Regions from separate parts of the Shewanella sp. DAU305 genome, predicted to be linked through region 1. Evidence: riboswitches for the same ligand, from Rfam matches in the RefSeq annotation. Region 1 holds a riboswitch; the other holds the start of a gene.

Region 1 (8,006 bases):
GTGTATAACCTACCGCAGCAGCCGGTATTTGTGGTCGGTATCGATAGTAAAAAAGCCTTTGTGGCTGGCTTAGAGGTGATGCGGGCGACATTTGCCGAAGCACAATCGGCGAAAAAAAATGGTGCGCTACTGAGCCGTGCGCAAACACAGGCGGTGGCAGACAAGCCTATTTCCACCACAGTGATCAAACAAATATCCTTGAAGGATGATCATGAGCCGTGGATTTCTGGTCGTGCCGAGATTTACGGCATAGTGACAGGGATTGACCCGAGCCGTGAAGAACCTGTGCTCGATATCGTCGAAATGCCCTATTTAGATTATGCGGATACGACCTATTACCCGAATCAAATCATCATCCATTGGGAGCGTTATCGTTGGGCGGCTGCGGACATGATCCTAATGGAGCATGACGATGGCACTAACTATAAAGTGTTGGCCACTAAGTTGTTGGAAGCGGCGGAGCAGATCTTAAAGTCGATCCCCGATCCTGAAGCTCAGGGTTATGCGCTGATCCCGCAAATCACCAATGGTATTTTAAGTGTGATGCCGGATGCTTGGTTCACCAATGACGATGACTTTGTCGACGTGTATTACACCTTACAGGAAGGGGTTGAATACCCTAACTTGAACGGGGCTAACGGTAATGCGATGACGAGCTTTGCGCCATTAGTCATCCAACCAAGACCCTGATGAATCATAGCGGCTAAATGCAATGGCTGGAATGTAAAAGCGGATCCTAAGATCCGCTTTTTTGTTTTTATCACTTAACGTTAGGCTAAGCCATTCACCTTAAGCTTTTAGCTTGAAACTACCTTGCATAATCGCCCAGTGGCCTGGGAAGCTACAGAAGAATTGGTAGGCTTCAGTAGCGCTCATGCCAGCAGTGCTAAAGGTGATAGACGTTGATTCGCCGCCGCCCACTAATGGCGTGTGAGCGATAACGCGAGTATCACCTGCTTTGACATAGGCAGCATCAGGACCGGCACTCATACCTTCGGTCGCTACGGCTGACATATCGGCTGCCTTAGTTAATACCCAGTTGTGGCCCATAGCTGCTTTTGGCAAAGTGCCTGAGTGGGTTAAGGTTAAGGTCACTTCTTTACAGCTTGCAGGTACAGACAGCTCTTTAGTGTCAAATTGCATTGCATCAGTGGCGGCAATTTTCAGTTCACATTCGTTGGCACTCGCTTGGCTAGCGAATAATAATCCTAGGCCGATTAGGCTAGTGCTGGTCACGTTACGTAAAGCTGTGCTTTTTGCTTTCATCTGGTACTTCCTTATTTGAACAAGGGTAGCCGAGTCCTTTTGACTCGGACATGCGCCTGCCAGCATAAGCAATCTTTATTAAATGGGAATGAAATCAGCGTGTAAATTATGTATATGCAACTTTCGTTTGAGTGCTTCATTCTCAGTGACTGCAAAATTCTGTAACGGCAAAATCGCTAGCGGTAAACATAGACGAGCGAGTACTTAGCTGGAACCAACTAAATACTCGCGGATTATCATTAATGGCTTTGATTTATAACTTTGATTTATAAATGATAATTTAGAAAGTCTGACTCCGGGCGTCTAACTCAAAGTCGCTTACTTTTTTTAGTACGAAAGCTCCTGTCGATAGGGGATAGCACGCTGTGCGCCTTGGCGAGTCACAGTAATGGCACTGGCCGCATTAGCAAATCCAACGGCGGCGGCAATCGACATGCCTTCGCTCAAGCCGACGACTAGGGCGCCGTTGAAGGTATCTCCTGCAGCGACTGTGTCTATGGCTTGCACTTCAAGTGCAGGCACTAGCCCTGTAAAACCTGGGCTGCTGATATATGCGCCGCGACTGCCTAAAGTGATCACCACAATCCCTACACCTTGCTGGTGGAGGAGCTGCGCAGCCATTTGGGCATCATCGAGATGATTTATTTCAACCCCTGTTAAGGCTTCTGCTTCTGTCTCATTAGGCGTAATTATATCTACCCACTTGAGGCAATCTTGCCCAAGTGCCGTCGCTGGAGCGGGATTTAATACCGTCGTCACACCAAGATTTTTGGCCATTTGTAATGCTTTTGCCACTGTGGCTGCAGGGGTTTCTAATTGTGCTAATAAGTACTGAGCATTAGCAAACAGAGCATAGTGATGTTCTAAATCATCGGGTGAAAGAGTGGCGTTGGCACCCGCAGCAACACCAATGGTATTTTCACCGTTGTCACCGATAAAAATCATCGCGGTACCGGTACTCTGCTCCGCTATTTGGCTAATTCCTTCTGTACTTATGCCATCTTTAATCCAGCTTTGACGCATATCATCGCCGATACTGTCTTGGCCGAGGTGGCAGATAAAGTCAGTGCGGGAGCCAGGTTTGGCTAAACGCGCGCAGGCGACGGCTTGGTTGGCACCTTTGCCGCCCAGTTCGAGGCGATAATCTCGGCTCATTAAGGTTTTCCCTGCAGCGGGCAGGTACTCAAATTTCATCACATGGTCGGCATTTGCACTGCCGATAACGAGTATCTGGCTCATAGAAAACTCACTGTTACTTTCATCTGCGATTGAGATAAGTTGGATCATAGACACGTAAACTGTCTACCAGTAAATCGACAAAACCTAGTCTGTCGAGCCCAAATAGCACAGTCGCATTGGCGGGTTTGCCTGTGAGTTGATAGCGATCAACCACTGTCATGCCTAAGGTCAACTCGCTTTGGGTTTCAATCCCGACCCAGCAATCTTGTGCCTCAAATAGTTCAGGTTTGAGCAACCAAGCGATAGTACAGGGGTCGTGCAATGGCGCGCCAATAAAGCCCCATTTAGGATCTCTGTGGTAAATCATAAAGAAATCCAATAACTCGGCGACGCACTGAGCAATTGGATTTGGGATGGCGCGAATCCGTTCTATATCTTCATCCATGATTTGCGCTTGATGGGTCACATCGAGCCCGCACATAGTGATGGGAATGCCTGACTTAAAGACAATATCGGCGGCTTCGGGATCGACAAAAATATTAAACTCGGCAGCTGGGGTCCAATTACCGACACCCGCGGCGCCGCCCATCAGTACAATGCGCTCGATTTTAGGGTGCAGCTCGCTATGACTCGCCAGTAAAAGGGCGATGTTAGTCAGCGGCCCTGTGGGCACTAAAGTCACTGGCTGTGTGCTTTGGCGGATTTGCTGCGCCATCAGTTCAACGGCCGTTATGGCTTGTGGGCTGAAGCTAGGTTCAGGCAATGCTGGGCCATCGAGGCCAGTCTCGCCGTGAACATTGTCAGCGATAATCAGTTGACGTGTTAGCGGCTTAGTGGCACCGCCCGCGACTGGGATATCACCACGGTTTAACAGGGTTAAGATCCGCAGTGCGTTGTTGAGGGTTTTATCTGGGGTTTGATTGCCTGCGCTAGTCGTGACGGCAAGGGGAACAAGGTCTGGGTGAGCTAAGGCTAAGATCAGCGCGATAGCATCGTCATGGCCGGGATCGCAATCAAGAATGATGTGACGAGTCATACTGTTACTCCTTTAAACAGCGGTACTGGATGCTTAGAATAGCATGCCATAAGTTAGGCGCTAGCATGTGGAGGGTACTTGCAGAGCAAACTGTGAGCGTTTTCGTCTTTTTATTAACAAGCTGCTAGAATTCTGCCCGTTTTTGACACTAGGCGATGTTAGGTAAATCCATTCTCGCTCTGTCCGCTGCACAACATTGAATGACATATCCAAGCAAATACAAGGAAATAAGTAATGCTCACTCATCGAATCACTTGGCCTAAGGCTTTACTCGCGGGCATGGTTGCCATGCAGATCTCTGGCTGCAGCGATCCTCAACCTATGGCCATTATTGAAAGCAATAACGAGTCATTGCTGCAGTTCGATAACGGTAAACTCATCCAATTTAAGGAAAAACCGAGTCCGCAGTATCGCCATATTCCCTGTGATTTACCCGCGGTAAATACCGTTGTAGCAAATGATATGGCAGTGGCTGCCATCACCCAAAATGGCGATGTGATCACTTGGGGAAACAGTTTTAGCGGCGGCGATAGCCGCGAAGTTGCTGCGGAGCTTAAACACGTTAAACAAGTCGTGCCTGTAAAGGAAGGTTTTGCCGCCCTGCGTGAAGATGGCACTGTGGTGTACTGGGGACGTGCTGGGAAACTGAGCCTCGACAAAGCCCTTCAAAGCCGTATGACAAACATCACTAAACTCTATGCTAACCGTGAGGCGGTAGCCGCACTCGATGCCAGTGGAAAAGTGCACACTTGGGGTTATGGGCCCGAAGGCGGCAATAGCCAACATGTGCAGGATAAACTGGTGGATATAGTTGATATCTTTGCCGAAGGACGAAGTTTTACGGCACTTAAGAAAGACGGCAGCACTGTGATTTGGGGGCAAATTGAACGTTCAACCAATATGAAAAAGCTGCTGCCGCAGTTAATGGATGTTGTGCGTGTTGAGTATACCCAAGGGACCTATGCCGCTTTGAAAAAGGATGGCAGTGTCGTGACTTGGGGGCAGAGTAGCGATATTTACCCTATTCGCAGTGCGCTACAGGATGTCGTGAGTATTATGTCAAATAGCTGTGCTTTTGCAATCTTAAGTCCAGCGGGAGAGGCGCACTTTTGGGGCAATGAAACGAACTGCGGTATCGATTGGCTCAAACAAACGGATATTAAAGGCGTTAACAGTATTGTCAGTGTCGGCACGGGATTTCTGTTGCTGCGTGACAATGCCGTACCGCAAATCCTCGTCGATGACAGTGACTACGCCTATCTATATGGTTTTCACTATGCCCAAGAGATCCTCAATCGATATTGGCAGGAGGGAAGCAAAATCACCATAGGTTCAGCATCATTTGTATTCACCCGTCCTGACGGCAAAGTCGTGCCAGTAGGCTATAGGGCTAACCTAGAAAATGTCGAGAAGCTCATAGAACGCATCCCGCGATTAACTTGGTTAGCGAGGGCGGGTGAGGGTTATGTCGGGATCAGTGAAAAGGGGGAATGGGTCTCTTGGTCGATGAATAACGAGATGTTCGCCAAATCTCCGCTGCAGCCAGCCGATTCGTTGGTGATTAAGCCGCTGGATTTTACCCCTGTTACCCAATGCGAAACGCCAGAACAAAGACAGGTGATTCTGAGTCAGGAAAGGCCTAAACCTGAAGTAAAAATGTGGCTGTTTAGCGAATAGCACTAACCTCTTTTACCATCACGGCGCAGATAAACGGAGTATTTCTCTGTTATTTACGCCGTGATAGTGATTATTTCTTTCAAAGTGGCAGTTAATCTAGGCTTTTGACTGTTTTCAATCTGGGTTATTCGCTAGAATGCTGGGTGTTTTCTGTTCAATTTCATGATGTCGTATTAATTAGTATTAGTTATAAGTGCGATACAAGGATGATAAGTATGAAATTAGCATTGTGTTCACCTATTGGATTATTTCAAGGTGCCAGTGTGTTGTTACTCTGCAGCTTAATTGGCTCAGAGCCAGTTCAAGCCACATTAGCTATGCCCCGGAGCGAAAGCGGCGCTGCTCATACCCATGTATTGCCCGTATTTGGTCAGCAATTAGGGTTCAATCTGCCTGCGGGCTGGAAACAGGCTTATCATGAGGAGCAAGCAGGCATGTTTATGGCAGAGTTTGTGCCAGAGCAGGAAGCATTAACCCAGTGGAGTACGCTATTTTGCGTGCAGGGTTTTAAGGATATGGCCGAGAGTATTAGCCCTGAGCGTTTTTTAGATGCGATGGCCGAGACCTATAAATCGACCTGTGATGGCGAGGTGGTGTACCAGAAGTTAGGCGACACTGAAGTCGATGGACACGCTGGATTTAAGGCTATTCTAGGCTGTACAGCCATGCCCAATATGCACGGTGTGACGCCACTGAATCCCAAAGCCTATGCTTCAACTCCTCAAGGGGAAATTGGCTACTATACGGTTGTCAGTGGCAATAAAGATTTGTATCTGTTGCATAAGTCGATGCGAGGTGCCGTTTTTTCTGCCGATAAACCGCCATTGCAGGCGGATAATAGCCAAGATTTTATCTTCGCTTTAGTCCCATTCTCCTTGAAGTAGGCTGTAGACGCTCGCTTGAGTTTGATGGACTTTCATCCGTATAGACGTCTATAATGCGCGCGCTCAGGCTCTATAATGTGCTGAGCCTTAAGGGGCGATAGCAGTCTTTATTGATGGCTGTACCCTATGAATCAAATTTTTAGTCAACCTTCTGAGGTGCTTGCGTGCGAAAGCCGCGAGATAATCGGGAAGCCAGTGGAATTCTGGCACTGCCCCCGCAACGGTAAAAGGTGAGAGAAGACCGCGTTTGATTGGTGAGTTCAAGACCGAACCCGATAGTCAGAATGTAAAAGGTCAGTCTCGCGTTAATCCAATTTTTAAGGGATTAACATAGCCTAAGTCCGGAGACCGGCCCTAAAGGTGTTTTTGAGATTTCGGTGGGCAGATCTCAAAATGCGATAGTCACTGTCAGTATCTTTTACTGAATGAACAGTATCGTGGCGCTAATGCCCCGTTTTCCTTGCAGGAGTTAAAGGTAAAATGGGAACAAATCCAACCAAAATCGCGCTACTTATCGGTAGCCTTTGCAGTTTTTCCGTTATCGCGCCCGCTATGGCGGCAGGCGATACCAGCACAGCTAAAGTCGACGAGCATCTTGTCGTGATCGGCCGCTCTGACAATACCCCGTTAAATATTGCCTCGAATGTGAATGTGATTGACGCTGCGGCGATTGAAATGAGCGGTGCCACTAGCGTGACTGAGGTTTTACGCGGTCAAAGCGGTATTCAAATTTCGGATAATAACATCGGTACTAGCTTTGCGATGCGTGGCTTTAGCGCCAGCACTGCTGTGAATAACACGCTGATTTTACTTGATGGTCGTCGCCTCAATAATATCGATATCGCTGCTCCTAGTCTTAATGCCATACCGCTTAACCAAGTCGAGCGCATCGAAATTTTATCGGGTAGTGCGGGTGTGCTTTATGGCGACCAAGCGGTAGGCGGCGTGATCAATATTGTCACTAAATCCCCTGAAAATACTGGTGGTAGCGTGCAGTTATCCGGCGGCAGCTTTGATACCTATGAAGGTCGTGGTGATGTGTCTGGCGCGATCAACAAGGATTGGCGTTACTTTTTCACTGGTAGCTATAACCAAGGTGACAACTACCGCAAGCATAATGCCAATGAAACAGGGTCGATTTTAGGTCGCATTCAATATAAAACGGCCACAGACTCCTTCTTTGTTGAAACTAGCTACTACGACAACGATCGTGAAAATCCGGGCTCGCTGACTGAAAAGCAATTTAAAGATAACCCACGTTACTCTGGTAACGATAAGCAATATTCCCATGAAATGACTACGGCGGCGCGCACGGGTTACCAGCATCAGCTCAATCAAAACTGGGCGCTGGCGGCGGATTTAGATTACAGCGATACCTTAGTGTCATCATTGAACTGGGGACAGAGCCGTAACACACGCTCACTGTTGATGTTTAGTCCTAAAGCGTTAGCGAACTACAGTACGCGTCAAGGTGAGCTAAACCTAGTCACAGGTTTAGACATCAGCCGTGGTAAGGCTGATTTTGACACTATGGCGCGTAGTAATGTACAGCAAATGCAAAGCGCCTATCTACAAGCCACAGTGCCTTTAAGCCATACCTTAAGCTACGTTGTGGGTGGTCGTTATGCGCGGGTGACCGACGAGTTAGTCGATGGTAATGTCTATCCTAATGGCATGGATTTAGACGAAAATGCCCACGCATTTGAACTGGGTTTAAATTACCGTCCAACTGCTGAGCACAGACTTTATGTTCGCGCTGATGATAACTTCCGTTTTGCCAAAGTGGATGAGCAAGCTTATACATCGCCTGGTGTACTTGGCTTAAAGCCGCAGACGGGTCGCTCCTATGAAGCGGGTTGGGATTGGACTCTTGCTAGCCAAACCCTACGAGTGAGCTTATACCGTCTCGATTTAGAAGATGAAATTGTGTATGACTCAAGCGCCACTAAACCTATTGGTGGTAA
Region 2 (8,006 bases), 2.0 Mb from region 1:
GGTGACATTGTCAGCTAAGGCGGCAACGGCTTGGTTTAACCAGCCCGCTTCATCAACAAATTGTCGGCTCAATTCACCTAAGGGCACGATACCAGAACCGACTTCGTTACTGATCAACACCACCACACCTTCGAGCTCAGCAAGGGAATCCACAAAAGCGGTTTTCTCTGCCTGCCAATTCTCCAAAGCTTCATCGTTAGAGATTGAACTGGCAGACGGTATAAAGTCTGTCGCATTCCACTCTGTCGGCGCCGGCTCATCATCAACCTTGGCGTTGGATGCGAGTAATTGATTGGTTAACCAAAGGGTTAAACAGTCCACTAAAATCACTCGCCCAGGTTTTGCTAAGCGTTTTAACAGTGCCGTAAGGGCGAGCGATTCTTCAAACAATTGCCATTCGATACCATCGTCCGTTCGTCCCGCTTGATGCTTGGCGATACGGCTCGCCATTTCATCATCCAGCGCCTGCGCCGTGGCCACATAGCAGGCATCGAAGCCGAGCGCAGTGTACTGGCGCACTAAGGCTTCACCGTAGCGACTCTTACCGCTACGGGCGCCGCCTAGGACGAGGTGGATCACAGTATGTTACCTACAACGAGCAATACAAAATAACACACGATTTCAGCTATTTGCTGCGCCGCGCCTAAGGTATCACCCGTGTAACCGCCAATCTGGCGTCTAAAAATAACTATGATCAAACGGCGCAGTCCTATCATCACCAATAGCAATGACAATGCCGCTAACCCCTTGAGGAATAACAACACTAATACGCCACTGGCGATCAGGATAAGCAACTCATTAATGCCTTGATGTTGCGATAGCGGCTTAGACTTACTGGTCTCGTCATCGCGGACATATTTTTCACTAAAGATGATACTGGCTGATACCACGCGGCTGACTGTGTGCGCGACGATAAGCGCCGAGCCCGCGACCACAGGATCGTACAGCGCCAACTCGACTAACAACTGCCATTTCAGCAGCAGGGCCAACATCAACGCCAGTGCGCCATAACTGCCAAGGCGCGAGTCCTTCATGATCCGTAGCTTGTCTTCCGCCGTCCAACCACCGCCAAAACCGTCGAAGGTATCGGCTAGGCCATCCTCGTGAAATCCGCCCGTGAGCAAGACGCCAACCAACATAGCTAACAGCACAGAGACGCCGGCGGGGAGCCAGTTCTGCGTCAGCCAAAATACAATGGCACTTAACAGGCCGACCAAAAGACCGACGAGACCGAAATAACGGCTGGCCTTATTCAACTTATCGCTATCGACTTCGACCCATTTAGGCATAGGAATGCGGGTAAAATAGCCCATGGCAACTAAAAACAAATCTATCTCTTTGTGCCAGCTTTCGCGTTCTGACATAAAGCATCCTTAGTGAATTAACACTTGCTGCAAGGTTTAAGATTAAAACGGTTGGCTAAAAAGTTATTATTTTAAATAAGTAAAATAAGCGACTTAGCAGAGCACATCATACAACAGCCTCAATCCCCGCATCACTAAAACTCGCCATTTGATTGTAAAAATTTACTGAGGCTTGAATAAGCGGCAACGCCAAAGCTGCGCCCGTACCTTCACCTAATCTCAGCCCGAGTGATAATAAAGGTTTCGCCTGCAAAAATTCTAACATCCGCTGATGGCCTTGCTCGTCTGACTGGTGGGCGAAAATCAAATAATCGCGCACATTAGGGGCGATTTGCACCGCGACTAATGCTGCCGCCGTGGCGATAAAACCGTCCACAACCACCAGCATTTTGCGCTCGGCAGCAGCTAACATCGCGCCCGTCATCTGCACAATTTCAAAGCCACCAAGGCAAGCTAGCACTGATTTGGGCCCAGTTAAGGCACTTTGATGCAGCAATAACGCCAGCTCAATCAGCATCAGTTTACGTTCTAAGGTTTCGCTATTAATGCCCGTGCCACGGCCGACACAATCAATCACATCGAGCTGCATGATCGCCGCCATAATGGCCGCCGCCGCTGAGGTATTGCCTATGCCCATTTCGCCAAAGGCGACTAAGTTACAACCTGCTTGATGGTGACGTTCAATTAAATCGCGCGCCATCGCAAAGCCTTTATCGACGGTTTCCAGCGCCATCGCGGGCTCTAAATGAATCGCCCCTGTGCCCGCGCCAAGACGTTGATCGATAATGCCTTCAACCCCTTCGACTGGCGTTAAAATGCCGCAATCGATCACTTCGAGCCTAAAGCCCACCTGCCGACAAAAAACGTTAATCGCCGCGCCGCCATGGGCAAAGTTTTGCACCATTTGGCGCGTCACTTCGCTAGGGGCAATCGACACGCCTTCTGCGGCAATACCATGATCACCCGCAAACACTAACATGGTTGGATGAACGATTTTCAGCACAGTATTTTGTGGCTGATCCGTTTGTTGTGAATCAGTCGCTTGCACGCGGGCAATCTGTAAGGCTAAGGATTCGAGCTGACCTAAGGCGCCGGGCGGCTTAGTCTTAAGATCAATTTTTTGCTGGATCAGCGGATCCTGCGCTTTACTCACAGGGCTGATTTGAAAAGACACGGCTGACTGAGACATCCACACTCCACTTATTATCTTAAATAACCACAACGCATCCTGCGTCTATGACTAACATGTCCAATTTTGCATTTCCAATCGCGGGGCAGATATCAACAAAAATGCTGATTATCTCGCCAGTCTGCGCTTGCTAGATGACTCTAGGATTACGTTCTGACTAGGTGTTTACGCCATGACTCTGCGTTTACGCAAAATCAGCAAAAAGAACATGCTACCTATGGCCGCCGTGATAATCCCCACGGGCAACTCTTGATTGCCTAACAAACAGCGCGCCAGCACATCAATCCACACCATAAATAATCCGCCCACCAGCGCCGTTAAAATAATCGGCTGACGACCGGGAAACAGCATGCGCACTGTGTGGGGGATCATTAATCCGACAAAGCCAATACCGCCGCAGGTGGCGACCAAAATCGCGGTAATCAAGGAGCAGAGCAGCAACATATTGAGTCGCAACTTAGGCACATTCACCCCTAAGGTATGCGCCGTTTCATCCCCCGCTTGCAACGCCATGATCTGCCGTTTCATGCCTAAAATAATGAACAAACTCGCGCCAATCACCAGTGTCGGCAGCACTAATAAGGACCAACTGGCCTTGGCAAAACTGCCTAAACTCCAAAACAAAACAGAAGCCGTCGCCTGCGGACTGGCGAAATACAGCAGCAGACTCGTTAGCGCGCCGAACATAAAGGAGGTCGCCACGCCTGAGAGCAACATGCGCTCCACTTGGCTATTGAGCCCAAGGCCAGACAAGGCCAGCACTATCAGTACCGACAAACTGGCGCCAATAAAAGCGCCGAAGGGCAAGCTAAACCAAAGCAAACCCGACAAGGCGCCCGAGCCACTAAAAATCCCCGAGTTCGCCGCCATACCCGTATTCTCAAAAAATCCAGACCCCGTAAATAACGTCAACATCACCACAGCGCCAAAGGACGCGCCTGAGCTAATGCCAAACAGATAAGGGTCGGCCAATGGATTGCGGGTCACGGTTTGCAGCACGCTGCCCGCCAAAGACAAGCCCGCACCCGCCACAAAGGCCAGTAAAATACGCGGCAGTCTGAGCTCCATCACGATGCGCTCCGTCATGCCATTGGCTTGAGTGAGGTTGGCCATTTTATTGATAAACACTTGGATAACATCCATAAAACTGATGTTCGCCGCGCCAAAACTCGTGGCGGCAATGGGGGTTATCAAAGTGATTATGCCTAATGCGACCAGCATCAGTTGTTGTCTCGTCAAAGGTGTCACGATACGCCCCAAATGTAAGATGAAATGCTGTTTACTCCCTGAATCATCCGCCCTCGCCTCGCTCAGCCAAAGCATTAGCCATGTTGTGCGTCGAATCATGGTAGCCATAAAAGTAGCTGATTAAGGGCTTTTTATGTTGTGGATGGGTCGACACCTGAGCGCACACGCCGAACACATCACCAATTCGCGCCTCGGTTAATACCTCAGTTGGCGTGCCCATAGCGCTGACTTCACCGTTATGGATCAACAATAAACTGTCGCACAGGGCGCTGGCTAAATTGAGATCGTGAATAGAGGCAATCACGCTGATGCCAAGGCTACGCACTAATTCGAGGATTTGGATTTGATAACGCACATCGAGGTGATTGGTTGGCTCGTCGAGGATCAACAGTTGCGGCTGCTGCACTATGGCGCGGGCGATCAAGGCACGCTGCTTTTCACCGCCGGATAAGTGCTCGTACTGTTGATGCATTTTATGACTGAGGCCGACTTTCTCTAAGGCTTTGGTAATGCGCTCGCCATCACAGCTCGAATTGGTATCGAACATGCCCTTATGCGGTGTTAAGCCCATGCTGACCAATTGCTCTGTGGTTAAATCAAAATAGTGCGGCGTGTCTTGCTGCACTACAGCGACGCGGCAGGCAAACGCCTTGGGCGACAAACGCTCAATATCTTGATCAAACAGGGTAATTTTGCCCTGAGTCGGGCGAACAAACCGATACAAACAGCGTAGCAAGCTAGACTTACCCGCACCGTTAGGCCCAATCAAACCCAACATCTGCCCCGTTGGCAGCGCAAAGTTAATATTGGAAAGAATGGTTTTGCCATCGATACACCAGCTTAACTGGCTGACATCGAGCGCGACCGTCTGGCTCGCTGACGGGCGAGTGTCGCTGTCATTCAAAGCATGGCTCGTTTGGATGGCAGAGAGTTTCACCAAAGTGGTGCTCCTAGCGAGTCCAAACCTGAATTAAAAAAGGTTGTGCACATTGTCATCGGCTCCCTCGAGTCACCCGCTCGAGAACTAAGGCTGCACGCAGCGATAACAGAAATAGGCAGGTCTCCTGACTCGTCACTTTTCTATTGAAAACAATATAAAAAGTCACTCACAGTTGCGGGCACAGTTCGGGCTGACTGACAAGCAGCTCCCCGATTCCCTATTATGTTGAGATTGATTTCAAGCCTTTGCAGCGTGTCTCGGCCATAACTGCCACAGAACACACTCGCACGACTCAAAACTCCCAACACCTATTTCTGTGACGTCATCCGGTACACTGCCACCAGCCTTGCAAGGCCGCGTGCGTCAGGGGACGTCAGGAAAAAGCATTATCCTATATTTACCTTAATAGGCAATCGACAATCACGCTGGTAAGACAAGAAAAATCTTCACCTTAGGGCAACGCGGATCACTCGCAGCGCCCGCTCGGCCAATCTAAACGCCAGTAACAAACGCCGTGCTCATCCTGCAGCACATTAATGCTCACCACGGCCGCCACGGGTAAATCGAGTTGACTGTAAAAGCCCACCGCCCGTTCAACCCCAAGGGCGCGCGCCATTAAATGACGGATCACTCCGCCGTGGGTCACCACCCATACTTTGGCAGCCAGTTCGCCCGCAGCCACGCTCACTCCCAGACTCGCTCCCACAGCCTGCTCGGCGTTATGTGAGTCGACGGTCAATCGTTCAAACTCGGCGGCGAGTATCTGGTCAATGGCGCCATTCACCCGCGACTCGAAGCTTGCCATAGTCTCACCATTGGGCGGCGGTGTTTGCCAAGGGTTCTGCCAATAGGCCGCTAAGCATTCGCCCTCTTGCTGATACAGCTCATCGAGCCGACGACCGTCCCAATCACCAAAATCAATTTCCTGTAAACCCGATAAAAACTGCGCCTGCAATGGCCTTGACTCAGATATCAATGCCGCCGTCGAATGCAATTCGGCGGCAAAGGCTTGGGCAAATTCGCCGCAGCGGCGTGAAGTCGAACTATAAATCGCGCTGCAGGTACTTGCCTGCGCCTCAACCGCTGCCGACATTTGCTGCCAGCCCTTTTCACTCAAAGGCACATCCACACGGCCGCGTAAAATTGCGCCGCCTTCACACTCGCCGTGGCGTAACAATAACAATCGAACTTGTTTCATCGTATTCCTATGTCTATCACTCGTGGCACATTTTGTTGAAAGCCCACATTAGACCCGTCGTCCTATATACTCAATTACGCCCTAGCCCAACAACTAGCTCTACAACTAGTCCTACAAAAAGAGCCGTTAAACTGGGTGAAAAGTGCTGATAGGACTCAATTGTCGTCAGTCAATTTTGACCTTGCCCTGACAATCATAAGTCGCGTATTATGGACGTCTATACGTTTAAATGTCCAAAACCAATCTCTAACAATGAATAACTAAAACGAGTAGTCAACATGTCGACCGAGCAGAATGGAATGCACTTAGCCTAACTAAGTTAGCTAATTTAGATCACTCACTAGGGTCGATAACGAGAGCCGATATCTGGACTGCACAACACGCTTTACCCTGCACTTAGCATAACAAGGGTCGATGCTTGGACTTAACTTAGCTGTATTTAAGGTAATTATTTATGACGATACCCTCTACCAAAGCCGGCCAGATATTGGCAGACATTCGTAAACAGCTTGCTGAGCGCATTCTAATCTTAGACGGTGCTATGGGCACTATGATCCAAGACCACAAGCTCGAAGAAGAGGATTATCGCGGCGAACGCTTTAAAGATTGGCACACTGACGTCAAAGGCAACAACGATTTATTGGTGTTGTCGCAACCCCACATCATCAAACAAATTCACACCGACTACTTAAACGCCGGTGCCGACATCATTGAAACCAACACCTTTAATGCTACGACTATTGCCATGGCCGACTACGACATGCAGTCGCTGTCCGCCGAAATTAACTTAGCCGGCGCCCGACTCGCCCGTCAAGCCTGTGATGAAGTCTTTGCTGCCACAGGCATTCCACGCTACGTCGCCGGTGTGTTAGGCCCCACTAACCGTACTTGTTCGATTAGTCCAGATGTGAACGACCCAGGATATCGCAACGTCAGCTTCGATGAGTTAGTGACTGCTTACAAAGAATCCACTAAGGCGCTGATTGAAGGCGGCGCGGATATCATTATGGTCGAGACCATATTCGATACCTTAAACGCCAAGGCTGCACTGTTTGCGATTGAATCGGTATTTGATGACTTATTTGGCCAGCATTCGAGTGACCGCTTACCTATCATGATCTCGGGCACCATTACCGATGCCTCTGGCCGCACCCTTACCGGTCAAACCACCGAAGCTTTTTATAATTCCCTGCGCCATATCAAGCCATTATCTATCGGCCTTAACTGTGCGCTCGGACCAAAAGAGCTGCGCCCGTACGTCGAAGAATTATCCCGCATCAGTGAGTGTTATGTGTCGGCGCATCCGAACGCGGGCCTGCCGAACGAGTTTGGCGGCTATGATGAAACTCCAGAGGACATGGCGAATGTGATCGAAGATTGGGCGCGCGAAGGCATGCTCAATATTATCGGTGGTTGCTGTGGTAGTACGCCTGAACATATCCGCGTTATTCGCGAAGCGGTCGACAGACATAACCCGCGCGTTTTACCCGATATCCCCGTCGCCTGCCGCTTAGCCGGTTTGGAACCACTGACTATCGATGCCCAATCCCTGTTCGTTAACGTGGGGGAGCGCACCAACGTCACAGGTTCGGCCAAGTTTTTAAAGCTGATCAAAGACGGTAAGTTTGAGCAAGCGCTCGATGTGGCCCGCGAGCAAGTCGAAAGCGGCGCGCAGATCATCGACATCAACATGGACGAAGGCATGCTCGATGGCGCCGAGATCATGCACAAGTTTTTAAACTTGATCGCCTCTGAGCCCGACATCAGCCGCGTACCGATTATGATCGATTCCTCTAAGTGGGAAGTCATCGAAGCTGGCCTAAAATGTATTCAAGGCAAAGGCATAGTTAACTCGATTTCCCTCAAAGAAGGCGAAGCCAAGTTTATCGAGCAAGCAACACTGGTGAAACGCTACGGCGCGGCGGCCATTATCATGGCGTTCGACGAACAAGGTCAGGCCGATACCAAGGCGCGTAAAATCGAAATCTGTACCCGCGCTTATAGGGTGCTGGTTGATAAGGTCGGCTTTCCGCCAGAAGACATCATCTTCGACCCGAACATTTTCGC

Evidence for each region. Region 1 has a riboswitch for cobalamin ahead of OX890_RS19390 (TonB-dependent receptor). Riboswitches for the same ligand answer to the same signal wherever they lie in the genome.
Region 2: another riboswitch for cobalamin. It lies ahead of OX890_RS06690 (ABC transporter ATP-binding protein); the one in region 1 lies ahead of OX890_RS19390 (TonB-dependent receptor).

What each region holds. Positions count from the first base shown of each region.
Region 1 is NZ_CP113808.1:4,565,883-4,573,888, reverse strand. It holds gene OX890_RS19420 (DUF3103 domain-containing protein) at 1-690, shown strand, start outside; gene azu (azurin) at 790-1,266, opposite strand; gene rbsK (ribokinase) at 1,594-2,505, opposite strand; gene rihA (pyrimidine-specific ribonucleoside hydrolase RihA) at 2,525-3,481, opposite strand; gene OX890_RS19400 (hypothetical protein) at 3,716-5,158, shown strand; gene OX890_RS19395 (hypothetical protein) at 5,374-6,042, shown strand; cobalamin riboswitch at 6,180-6,413, shown strand; gene OX890_RS19390 (TonB-dependent receptor) at 6,523-8,006, shown strand, end outside.
Region 2 is NZ_CP113808.1:1,548,774-1,556,779, reverse strand. It holds gene cobU (bifunctional adenosylcobinamide kinase/adenosylcobinamide-phosphate guanylyltransferase) at 1-579, opposite strand, end outside; gene OX890_RS06705 (adenosylcobinamide-GDP ribazoletransferase) at 576-1,364, opposite strand; gene cobT (nicotinate-nucleotide--dimethylbenzimidazole phosphoribosyltransferase) at 1,471-2,553, opposite strand; gene OX890_RS06695 (FecCD family ABC transporter permease) at 2,719-3,876, opposite strand; gene OX890_RS06690 (ABC transporter ATP-binding protein) at 3,845-4,738, opposite strand; cobalamin riboswitch at 4,839-5,003, opposite strand; gene OX890_RS06685 (histidine phosphatase family protein) at 5,208-5,939, opposite strand; gene metH (methionine synthase) at 6,394-8,006, shown strand, end outside.